3 regions of the Bacillus halotolerans genome follow, and region 1 is predicted to be linked to each of the others. Evidence: riboswitches for the same ligand, from Rfam matches in the RefSeq annotation. Region 1 holds a riboswitch; each other region holds the start of a gene.

Region 1 (3,281 bases):
GGATGAAAATCCAGAATTTGCAGCTATAGAACAGGCACGGGATCTTGTTATTGACTCCATTGCTGAAACAATGGATCTTTACGGAATTACCCGAAGTGTCGGGATATTATATGGAACGATGTACATGCGGGACGAGATGACGCTTGACGAAATGCGGGAGGAGCTGCAAATGAGCAAGCCCAGCATGAGCACAGGTGTCAAAAAGCTTCAGGATTTAAATGTCGTGAAAAAGACATTTCACCGAGGCATCCGTAAGCACACATTTGTAGCCGAAAAAGATTTCTTTAAATTTTTCACAAATTTCTTTCCGCCAAAATGGGAACGGGAAGTTCAGGTGAATGTATCAGCAATTGAGGAGGCTCAGGCTGATTTACAAGAGATATTGCATAAGGAAGAACTCAATGAGGAAACGAAGAATGAAGCGCAGCGTTTATACGAGCAGCTGGAAAGTTCTAAAGCCTACTACGATTGGCTGAAACGTCTCGCTGAATCGGTGCAGAGCGGAGAGATCTTTAAATTTATACCAATTGAAACAAAATAATCGAAAAACGTCTGGAAAACCGGACGTTTTTTTGTTTTTCCGCTATATTTACTACAAATTTGAAAAATACGGGAAAAACACCCCATTTACTTCCATTTTATTTGATGGTAATTTTATGTAGGTAAAATTTGTATTTGGCCTTTAAGAGGAGGTGGAAAGCAGAGGCAGGCCTTTAATCTTTATCACTTATTAGGGGGAATTTTTGTTATGAAACGCAAGTTATTATCTTCTTTGGCCATCAGTGTATTAAGTCTCGGTTTACTCGTTTCTGCACCTTCAGCTTCTTTTGCAGCTGAATCTAAGTCATCTTCTGCTCATACTGAGTCTACGATGAGAGCCCAATCAACAGCTTCATTGTTTGCAACAATTAAAGGAGCGAGCAAAACAGAATGGTCTTTCTCTGATATCGAATTGACATACCGTCCAAACACGCTTCTCAGCCTTGGCGTGATGGAATTTACATTGCCAAGCGGATTTACAGCAAATACAAAAGATACGATGAACGGAAATGCATTGCGCGAAACACAGATCCTCAATAACGGTAAAACAGTAAGGGTACCTCTGGCTCTTGATTTATTAGGCGCTGGTGAATTCAAGTTAAAACTGAATAACAAAACGCTTCCTGCCGCTGGTACATATACTTTCCGTGCAGAGAACAAATCACTGAGCATCGGAAATAAATTTTACGCGGAAGCCAGCATCGAAGTGGCTAAGCGCAGCACACCTCCGACTCAGCCATGCGGCTGTAAATAATCACAGAGGGCCGGCTTAACGCCGGTCTTTTTTTTGACTCCTTTTCCTCTCCCTTTTCCCTCTATTTCCAGTTACCTTTTCACTTGTATTAAATTTAAATTGACAAACACTAGAAACAGGAGTAAATTCTTGAGTGTTCAATTTCATAAAGTCTCTTTTACCGCTTAATCAAACACGAACGGGGAAACCAATGATTGGCTGTTTCACAAAACGGCCTTGGGGTGAATCTTACTTAGTAAGAAGGGGTACTCTGAATCCCTAATCCGACAGCTAACCTCGTAGGCGTATACAGAGAGGAGGTCTATTTTGACCATTCTTTGTAATGGTCTTTTTTACTTCAAAACGCTAATTTTATTAAGGGAGTCTTGAACATTGGGAAGAATAAAAAACAAGCAATTTGCAGTAATCGGGCTTGGACGGTTCGGCGGAAGCATTTGCAAAGAGCTGCACAGAATGGGCCATGAGGTCCTTGCTATTGATATTAACGAAGAAAAGGTCAATGCCTTCGCTTCCTACGCAACCCATGCGGTCATTGCCAATGCCACTGAAGAAAACGAATTGCTTTCACTGGGAATTCGTAATTTTGAATATGTGGTCGTGGCTATAGGGGCTAATATTCAAGCCAGCACACTGACCACTTTGCTATTAAAAGAGCTTCACATTCCAAATATTTGGGTGAAAGCTCAAAATTATTATCACCATAAGGTGCTGGAAAAAATCGGCGCCGACCGCATTATTCATCCGGAAAAGGATATGGGCGTCAAAATCGCACAAAGTCTCTCTGATGAAAATGTCTTGAATTATATCGACTTATCTGATGATTACAGTATTGTTGAGCTGCTGGCAACACGAAAGCTGAATTCCAAATCCATTCATGATCTGAATGTTAGAGCGAAGTACGGATGTACCATCCTGGCAATTAAACATAATGGAGATGTTCGCCTTTCTCCTGCACCGGAAGAGGTGATTTACGAACAAGACTGCCTGGTGATGATGGGTCACAAAAAGGATATTAAACGCTTCGAAAACGAAGGGATGTAGACAAAGGTGGGACTTCATAAGGAAACTGTAATCAAGTGGGTTCGTTTTTCTCCCCCGCAAGTGCTTGCGATTGGTTTTTTTCTTACTATTATTATTGGCTCTCTTTTGTTAAAGCTCCCGATTTCTACTGCGAAGCCGTTGTCATGGATAGATGCCCTTTTTACAGCGGCTTCTGCTACAACTGTTACCGGGCTTGCAGTTGTTGACACTGGGACAGAATTTACGGTGTTCGGGCAAACTGTCATCATGGGTCTGATTCAAGTCGGCGGGCTTGGCTTTATGACATTTGCTGTTCTGATCGTCATGATTTTAGGAAAAAAAATCGGATTGAAAGAACGAATGCTGGTCCGGGAAGCCTTAAACCAGCCGACAATCGGCGGCGTGATAGGCCTTGTCAAAGTCCTGTTTCTATTTTCAATCAGTATCGAATTGATCGCCGCCCTGATCTTATCCATCCGGCTTGTGCCCCAGTATGGCTGGGCATCCGGATTGTTTGCCAGCGTGTTTCATGCAATATCGGCTTTTAACAATGCCGGTTTTTCTTTATGGCCGGATAATTTAATGAGCTACGTTGGTGATCCTGCAGTCAATCTTGTCATTACTATCTTATTTATCACAGGGGGCATCGGGTTTACGGTGCTATTTGACATCCTGAAAAATCGGCGTTTCAAAGCCTTTTCATTACATACAAAACTGATGCTAGCGGGAACGTTCGTTTTGAATATTGCTGCCACACTGATTATCTTTATTTTAGAGTACAGCAACCCCGGCACGCTTGGTTCCTTGCATTTGCCAGATAAACTGTGGGCTTCGTATTTTCAGGCAGTGACGCCGAGAACCGCGGGCTTCAACTCTGTGGATTTTGGCAGCATGAGAGAAGGCACCATTGTATTTGTCCTGCTGTTGATGTTTATCGGAGCGGGCAGCGCTTCAACGGCGAGCGGTA
Region 2 (3,281 bases), 1.6 Mb from region 1:
TCCGGATAACCCGAGCTCGGCAGAAATTGAAGCGGCTGTCAAGACAGAAGGATACCTGAAAACTGCGGACAGCAGTGTCAGCATTTCGTTTGTGAAGGAATCTGAAGTGAAGCAAATCGACAAGCCGACCATTTTCATCGGAGTGGATAAGCATTGGAACGGCAAGGTGAAGAAGCTGATCAAACAAGCCGGCTTACAGGCAAAAGGAGAAAAACTTCTGCTTGCGGAGCGCGTGCTGAAAGCACAGGGCAAGCAGCAGCCGGTTCTGTTTGCACAAGCGGCATCTGATGATGTGCTCTCAGAAAAAATCAGCGCCATCGCCGATCAGACTTACACCGGCCAGCTAAGCGGGGAAACACTTTCAATTGGCAAGCTTCAGAAGGCTGAAAAGCAGGTAAGCAATAAGCTGACCCTTGAGAAATTCGGGGCAGAAGATATGACAATCGGAGCTGACAAAACATCTTCAGCACATTATTTTTATCCGGCTTCTGCGATGATAGACCAAAATCAATCAGCCAAGCTGTCGCTTAAACTAAAGAAATCGGAAACGATTCAAGCAGCCGCGGCAGAAAGCGGTTCAGCCTCTCAAGCAGCAGAGCTGAAGGTCCTCATCAACGGTCAGCCGCATTCAGTTCGCCTTGATGAATTAGGGAAAGAAGATAAAAACGGATACTATCATGTCACGCTGAAAGTAGACCCTGAGCTGCTGCAGAAAAACCGCTACATTGATATACAGTTTATCACCACGGGCTTAAAGGAAAACAACCCTTGCAACACAACGGACGAAGAGAAATGGGTCTTCATTGATAAAAGCAGCACATTGTCTTACACGATCAAAGGCACATCTCCGTCAGCCGATTTTCAAGAATGGCCGCTTCCATACGCCGGAAATCAGGAACAGACAACACTGATTGTGCTACCTGACAGCGTGAGCAAATCCAAGCTTAAGGAGCTTTCTCTCGTTACTGATTCCTTTGGAAGCGAAGCCCAGCAATCTTTCACAGTAAGGAAAGCATCTGAAGTTAAAGCGGAGGACGCGAAAGGCCGGAACTTAATTTTCATCGGCGGCATTAGCCAGTTCTCTCTTTTGAAAGAGAAATCTTCTGATCTGCTCGTGCCTCAAGCGAAAAACGGCTCGTTTGACGTGTCGGGCTTTGAAATGCTGAACGAGACGACGAAACAAGTGGCATTTACCCAAGCGTCTTTATGGGATTCAAATTATACGATGGCTGTTTTTGCGCCGCTGAAAGGAAATGGCGCGGCCGTCACAAAAGAAATCATCAGCTTTTTGAACAGCAATGATGACACGGCGACCGTCATCAATGAAACAAACAGCCAGCAGGTGTTTACAAACCACCAGCAGCTCAAATCGGAAACAAACAGTTCTGAAACAGAAAAAACAGCACAAGATCATGGGCAACAACTGCTGTATATCGGCGTGCTGGCTCTCATGATGGTAATTGCGGCAGCCTTCATTTGGGTAACCGTTAGACGAAGAAAGAGAAAGACAGACAGAGAATAAGGCAGAGGCTGTTATCAGCCTCTGTTTTTTTGTTTTTGGTTTAAATTTTCCATTTGTGGAACCTGTCATTTTATTTTTTTCTCCCGGCCGATAAGCCTCTTTACAACATACGTAAACGGGAGTATGATCTCTTTTAGAAAACAAATCGCTTAATCTGTAAACAGAGCGGGGGACCCATTTTAGCGGCATTTTGCCGCTCGGGGTGAATCCTTTTTAGGTAGGGCAAACTCTCATATGCCCGAATCCGTCAGCTAACCTCGTAAGCGTTCATGAGAGGAGATGAATGAAACCTGTGTTCGATGTTAAGGCACAGGGGCATCCGTTTGCCTCTGTGTTTTTTGCTGTTCAATTTTCAGGATGTAAATCGCATACAGAGACATCATAGCAGAAAGGGACTATTACAAAATGTGAGAACAGATGCGGATGTTTTATTGTTTTAATGAAAAATGAAATTAAAAGGGGAAGACATCGATGTATCATTCAATCAAACGTTTTTTGATTGGGAAACCGTTAAAATCACAAGCCGCAGGAGAACAAAAACTGACGAAATTAAAGGCGCTTGCCATGCTCTCCTCAGATGCTTTATCATCTGTCGCTTACGGAACGGAACAAATTCTTATCATATTGGCGGCGGTAAGCGCTGCTGCATTTTGGTATTCCATTCCGATAGCGGTCGGCGTACTCATTTTGCTGCTCGCGCTGATTCTCTCATACAGGCAAATTATTTACGCTTATCCGCAGGGCGGCGGGGCGTATGTTGTATCAAAAGAAAACCTCGGCGAAAAGCCCGGGCTGATTGCAGGCGGTTCATTGCTTGTCGATTATATATTAACTGTAGCAGTAAGTATTTCCGCAGGGACGGACGCCATCACGTCGGCGTTCCCGGCACTGCATGATTATCATATACCGATTGCTGTTTTACTTGTTTTAGTGATTATGATTTTAAATCTGCGGGGGCTGTCAGAATCAGCATCGATTCTTGCTTACCCGGTCTATCTGTTTGTGGCGGCGCTTTTCATCCTGATTGCCGTCGGTCTTTTTAAGCTTATGACAGGACAAATTGATCAGCCAGTCCATCATACACCGATCGGCACACCGGTAGCCGGCATTACGCTGTTTTTGCTGCTTAAGGCTTTTTCATCCGGCTGTTCCGCGCTCACCGGAGTTGAAGCGATCTCCAACGCGATTCCAGCCTTCAAAAACCCGCCTGCGCGAAACGCGGCGAGAACGTTGGCTATGATGGGGATCTTGCTTGCGGTTCTGTTTGCCGGCATTACGGTACTTGCATACGGTTACGGGACGGCTCCGAAACCGAATGAAACGGTCATTTCACAAATCGCATCGGATACCTTCGGCAGAAATGTGTTCTACTATGTCATTCAGGGTGTGACATCGTTAATTTTGGTCCTTGCGGCGAATACGGGCTTTTCAGCCTTCCCGCAGCTTGCCTTCAACTTGGCGAGAGACCAATACATGCCGCGCATGTTTACAGTAAGAGGCGACCGCTTAGGCTTCTCAAACGGGATTATCTTTTTAGGTGTTGCCTCAATTGTGCTGATTCTGTTATTTGGAGGGCTGACGGAGCACTTAATCCCGCTATACGCGGTCGGTGTGTTTATTCCATTTACCCTTTCACAAACAGGGATGTGCATCAAATGGATCAAACAAAAACCAAAAGGCTGGATTGGAAAAATGCTGATTAACGCCTGCGGCGCATTGATATCGTTTATGGTTCTGTCCATCCTATTTGTCACGAAGT
Region 3 (3,281 bases), 1.6 Mb from region 1:
GCCGTCTTTACGTTCAGCTGAGTACCCATTGCCCATCAGCCAATCGAGCGCTTTTTCCGCCGGCTGCACTTCTATAACGGCTTTCTCCGTTTTCTGACCGGCTCCATTCAGGCTTACTTCTGCTTTGATCTCGCCTTTTTGTATGATGATCACACGGTCACACAGGTCTTCAACTTCACGCAATAAATGAGTAGCGAATAAAACCGCTGTTCCTTCCTCTTCAGCGAGCTCCTTAATATGATCGCGAAAATCCTTCATACCGGCAGGATCAAGACCGTTTGTCGGCTCATCTAAAATGAGAAGCTTCGGCCGGTGAAGAATCGCCTGAGCAATGCCGAGACGCTGGCGCATGCCGAGGGAGTAGGTTTTCACTTTATCATCAATCGCTGATGTCAGCCCGACTCTTTCCACCACTTCGTCCAGTCTTTCATCAGTTATCTTTTTGTGCATATTTGCAAAGTGTTTGAGGTTTTCCCAGCCTGACAGGTACGGGTAAAACTCAGGGTTTTCCACAATCGCGCCGACAGCTTCCATCGCTTGTTCGAACTCAGTATCATGCTTGAATCCGTTGATGGCCACGCTTCCGCTGTTTTGTTTTAACAGTCCGACGATGATGCGGATGAGTGTCGTTTTTCCGGAACCGTTCGGACCGAGAAGACCGATAATCTCTCCCTGCCTGACGTCCATGCTGATCTGTTTTAAAATCTGTTTAGACCCTATTTTTTTATCAAGGCCTTCAATATGTAAAATCGGCTCAGCCATAAAGCCTTCCTCCTTTTTTCGACAAAAATAAACAGTGCCTAAAAATAGGCACTGTTTGTATTATAGCATTTGTTGCTTCCAAATGTTTGGTTAAACCGATAGAGTCGGTGCTTGCTCCGGCTGTTTGTTCTTTTCTGTTTCTGTAATGATGACGGCACAGGCCGCGTCTCCTGTTGTGTTGACCACTGTGCGAAGCATATCGAGCAAGCGGTCTATTCCGAGGATCAATCCGATACCCTCAACAGGCAAGCCGACTGATTGAAGCACCATGGCGAGCATAATCAAACCGACTCCCGGAACACCCGCAGTTCCCACACTTGCTAATACAGCCGTCAATATCACCATCAGCAATTGCGTAAATGTAAGATCATGTCCGAATACCTGTGCAATGAAGATGGTGGCCACCCCTTGCATAATGGCTGTCCCGTCCATGTTAATCGTCGCCCCGAGCGGCTGAACGAAGCTGCTGATCGGCTCAGGCACTTTTAGTTTTTTCTGGGCTACATCCATTGATACCGGAAGCGTTGCATTGCTGCTTGAGGTACTGAACGCAACGACCATAACTTCTGAGAAATCTTTAAAGAATGTAATCGGATTTCTTTTTGCTAAAAGAGCCACTGTTGAACCGTATGTGACGATTGCATGTATGACAAGAGACAGTGTAACAACAATCATGTACAGCCCCATCGCTTTTATTGCACTGAATCCCTGGCTGCCGATAGCTGTCGCAATGAGACCAAACGTGCCGTATGGCGCAAACTTCATGACCAGGTTGACCAGATACATCATCAGTTCATTGCCCTGCTCCACGACTTTCAAAAGCATATCCGCTTTTTTGCCTAGCATCGTAATCCCGAGTCCGACAAAAATGGAAAACACGATAATCTGGAGCATATTTCCTTCGGTCATCGCTTGAACGGGATTGGCCGGAATCATGTTCAGAAGTGTGTCAGCAACACTCGGCGCTTCTTCTGCCTCGAATTTAGCGGATGAGACATCATAAGTGCCGAACTCACCCGGCTTAATGACAAGCGCCAGTATAAGCCCGATCGTAATCGCCACCGCTGTCGTGATGAGAAAATAAGAAATGGCCTTCACACCGATTCTGCCAAGCTTTTTAGGATCGCCAAGCCCGGCAACTCCTAATGTAAGAGAGAAAAAAACAATCGGTACGACAAGCATTTTAATGAGATTTAAAAAGATGGTGCCAAGAGGCCCGAATACAAACTTATTCAAATTTTCAAATAATTCAGGTGATGTTACATTAAGAATAATCCCCGTGACGGCACCCAGTACCAATGCAATGATGATCTTTCTTGCCAGTTTCATCCGCATTCCTCCTTTTTTGAAAAAAAGCCCGCGAGAGACTCCCGCGGGCTTTGGCTGTATCATAAAACCACAGGATTCTCTCTTCACGCTGATGAGGTTAGCTGCCGGGTTCGGACGAAGAGATGTCCGTTTTTCAGATGAAAAATGAACCCCAAACGATTGGGTCCCCCACTCCTTTTAAAAAGGATTAAGCGTGTGGCTTACTTTTGTATGATGTAGTTTTATTTATACAGAAAATATCCAATTTTGTAAACTATTTTTTGTTACTTTTCTCTCGAGGTCTTTTAGGCCTATTTTCCTTGTTGGTTACATCAAGAATATCAAGGAGAAATACAAAGATCGGAATCCCGATAATTAAGCCCCAAATGCCGAGAAAGTGTTCAGAAAAAATCAGGACTGTAAATGTGAAAAAGATCGGCAGCTCTGTTTTCGCTGACATCAGCTTCGGATTGAGGAAATATGTCTCAATCGCATGAATGGCGAAAATGACAAGCACAATGTAAAGCACATACATTCCGCCGCCTGTGCTGTATGCAATAATACTAAGCGGAATCAGGGAGATGACAACGCCTGCTACCGGGATCAATCCGAGAAAGAAAACCATGATGGACAGCCCCAACAGCTGAGGGAAGTGCATAATCCAGAGTGCAATAAAAGTCAGTATGCAGTTCACGAGCGCAATGATAAATTGTGCCTCAAGCACCTTGCCGAATGTTCTCGCGAATTTACCTCCGAAAAAAGCAATCTCATTATAAAAAACAGCAAGCTTGCTCGTTTTAAACTGCTCCATAAATTCAGACAGCCGTTTTTTCTCAAATAAGAAGAACATGCTGAGAATGAGCGCCATCACGATCTGCAAGCCGAATGTGCTGATATCGGCCAGATACGTATATAGTACATTGAAACCCTCTTTGACATACGAACTAATATTAATATCTCCGAAAACACTTGTGATCTCATCAAAGAAAGGAATGCTGCTTGGATGATACGCAATATGTTTAATCTGCTTGATCAGCTGCTGAATCTGTGCGGCAACGACCGGATAAAACACAAACCCTCCGACTGTAAGCAGCACGGCCAGCAAAATGTAGAGAAACGTAATGACAACCCGCTGGCTCACGCGGAAGAACCGGCTTAAAAATTGCCGGACGACAAGCTCCAAACGATCCATAAGAAATGTGAAAATGAAG

What was found. Region 1 has a riboswitch for cyclic di-AMP ahead of ktrA (potassium uptake protein KtrA). Riboswitches for the same ligand answer to the same signal wherever they lie in the genome.
Region 2: linked by a shared signal. The riboswitch ahead of kimA (potassium transporter KimA) and the one ahead of ktrA (potassium uptake protein KtrA) in region 1 are both predicted to bind cyclic di-AMP.
Region 3: linked by a shared signal. The riboswitch ahead of DIC78_RS07685 (dicarboxylate/amino acid:cation symporter) and the one ahead of ktrA (potassium uptake protein KtrA) in region 1 are both predicted to bind cyclic di-AMP.

Annotation. Positions count from the first base shown of each region.
Region 1 covers NZ_CP029364.1:3,112,515-3,115,795, reverse strand. Annotated here, with positions in the region: gene cudC (transcriptional regulator GbsR) at 1-541, shown strand, start outside; gene bslA (biofilm surface layer hydrophobin BslA) at 749-1,294, shown strand; cyclic di-AMP (ydaO/yuaA leader) riboswitch at 1,446-1,595, shown strand; gene ktrA (potassium uptake protein KtrA) at 1,667-2,335, shown strand; gene ktrB (Ktr system potassium transporter KtrB) at 2,342-3,281, shown strand, end outside.
Region 2 covers NZ_CP029364.1:1,523,660-1,526,940, reverse strand. Annotated here, with positions in the region: gene DIC78_RS07780 (cellulose biosynthesis cyclic di-GMP-binding regulatory protein BcsB) at 1-1,522, shown strand, start outside; cyclic di-AMP (ydaO/yuaA leader) riboswitch at 1,659-1,803, shown strand; gene kimA (potassium transporter KimA) at 1,994-3,281, shown strand, end outside.
Region 3 covers NZ_CP029364.1:1,505,809-1,509,089, forward strand. Annotated here, with positions in the region: gene DIC78_RS07680 (ABC transporter ATP-binding protein) at 1-762, opposite strand, end outside; gene DIC78_RS07685 (dicarboxylate/amino acid:cation symporter) at 853-2,091, opposite strand; cyclic di-AMP (ydaO/yuaA leader) riboswitch at 2,164-2,295, opposite strand; gene DIC78_RS07690 (AI-2E family transporter) at 2,345-3,281, opposite strand, start outside.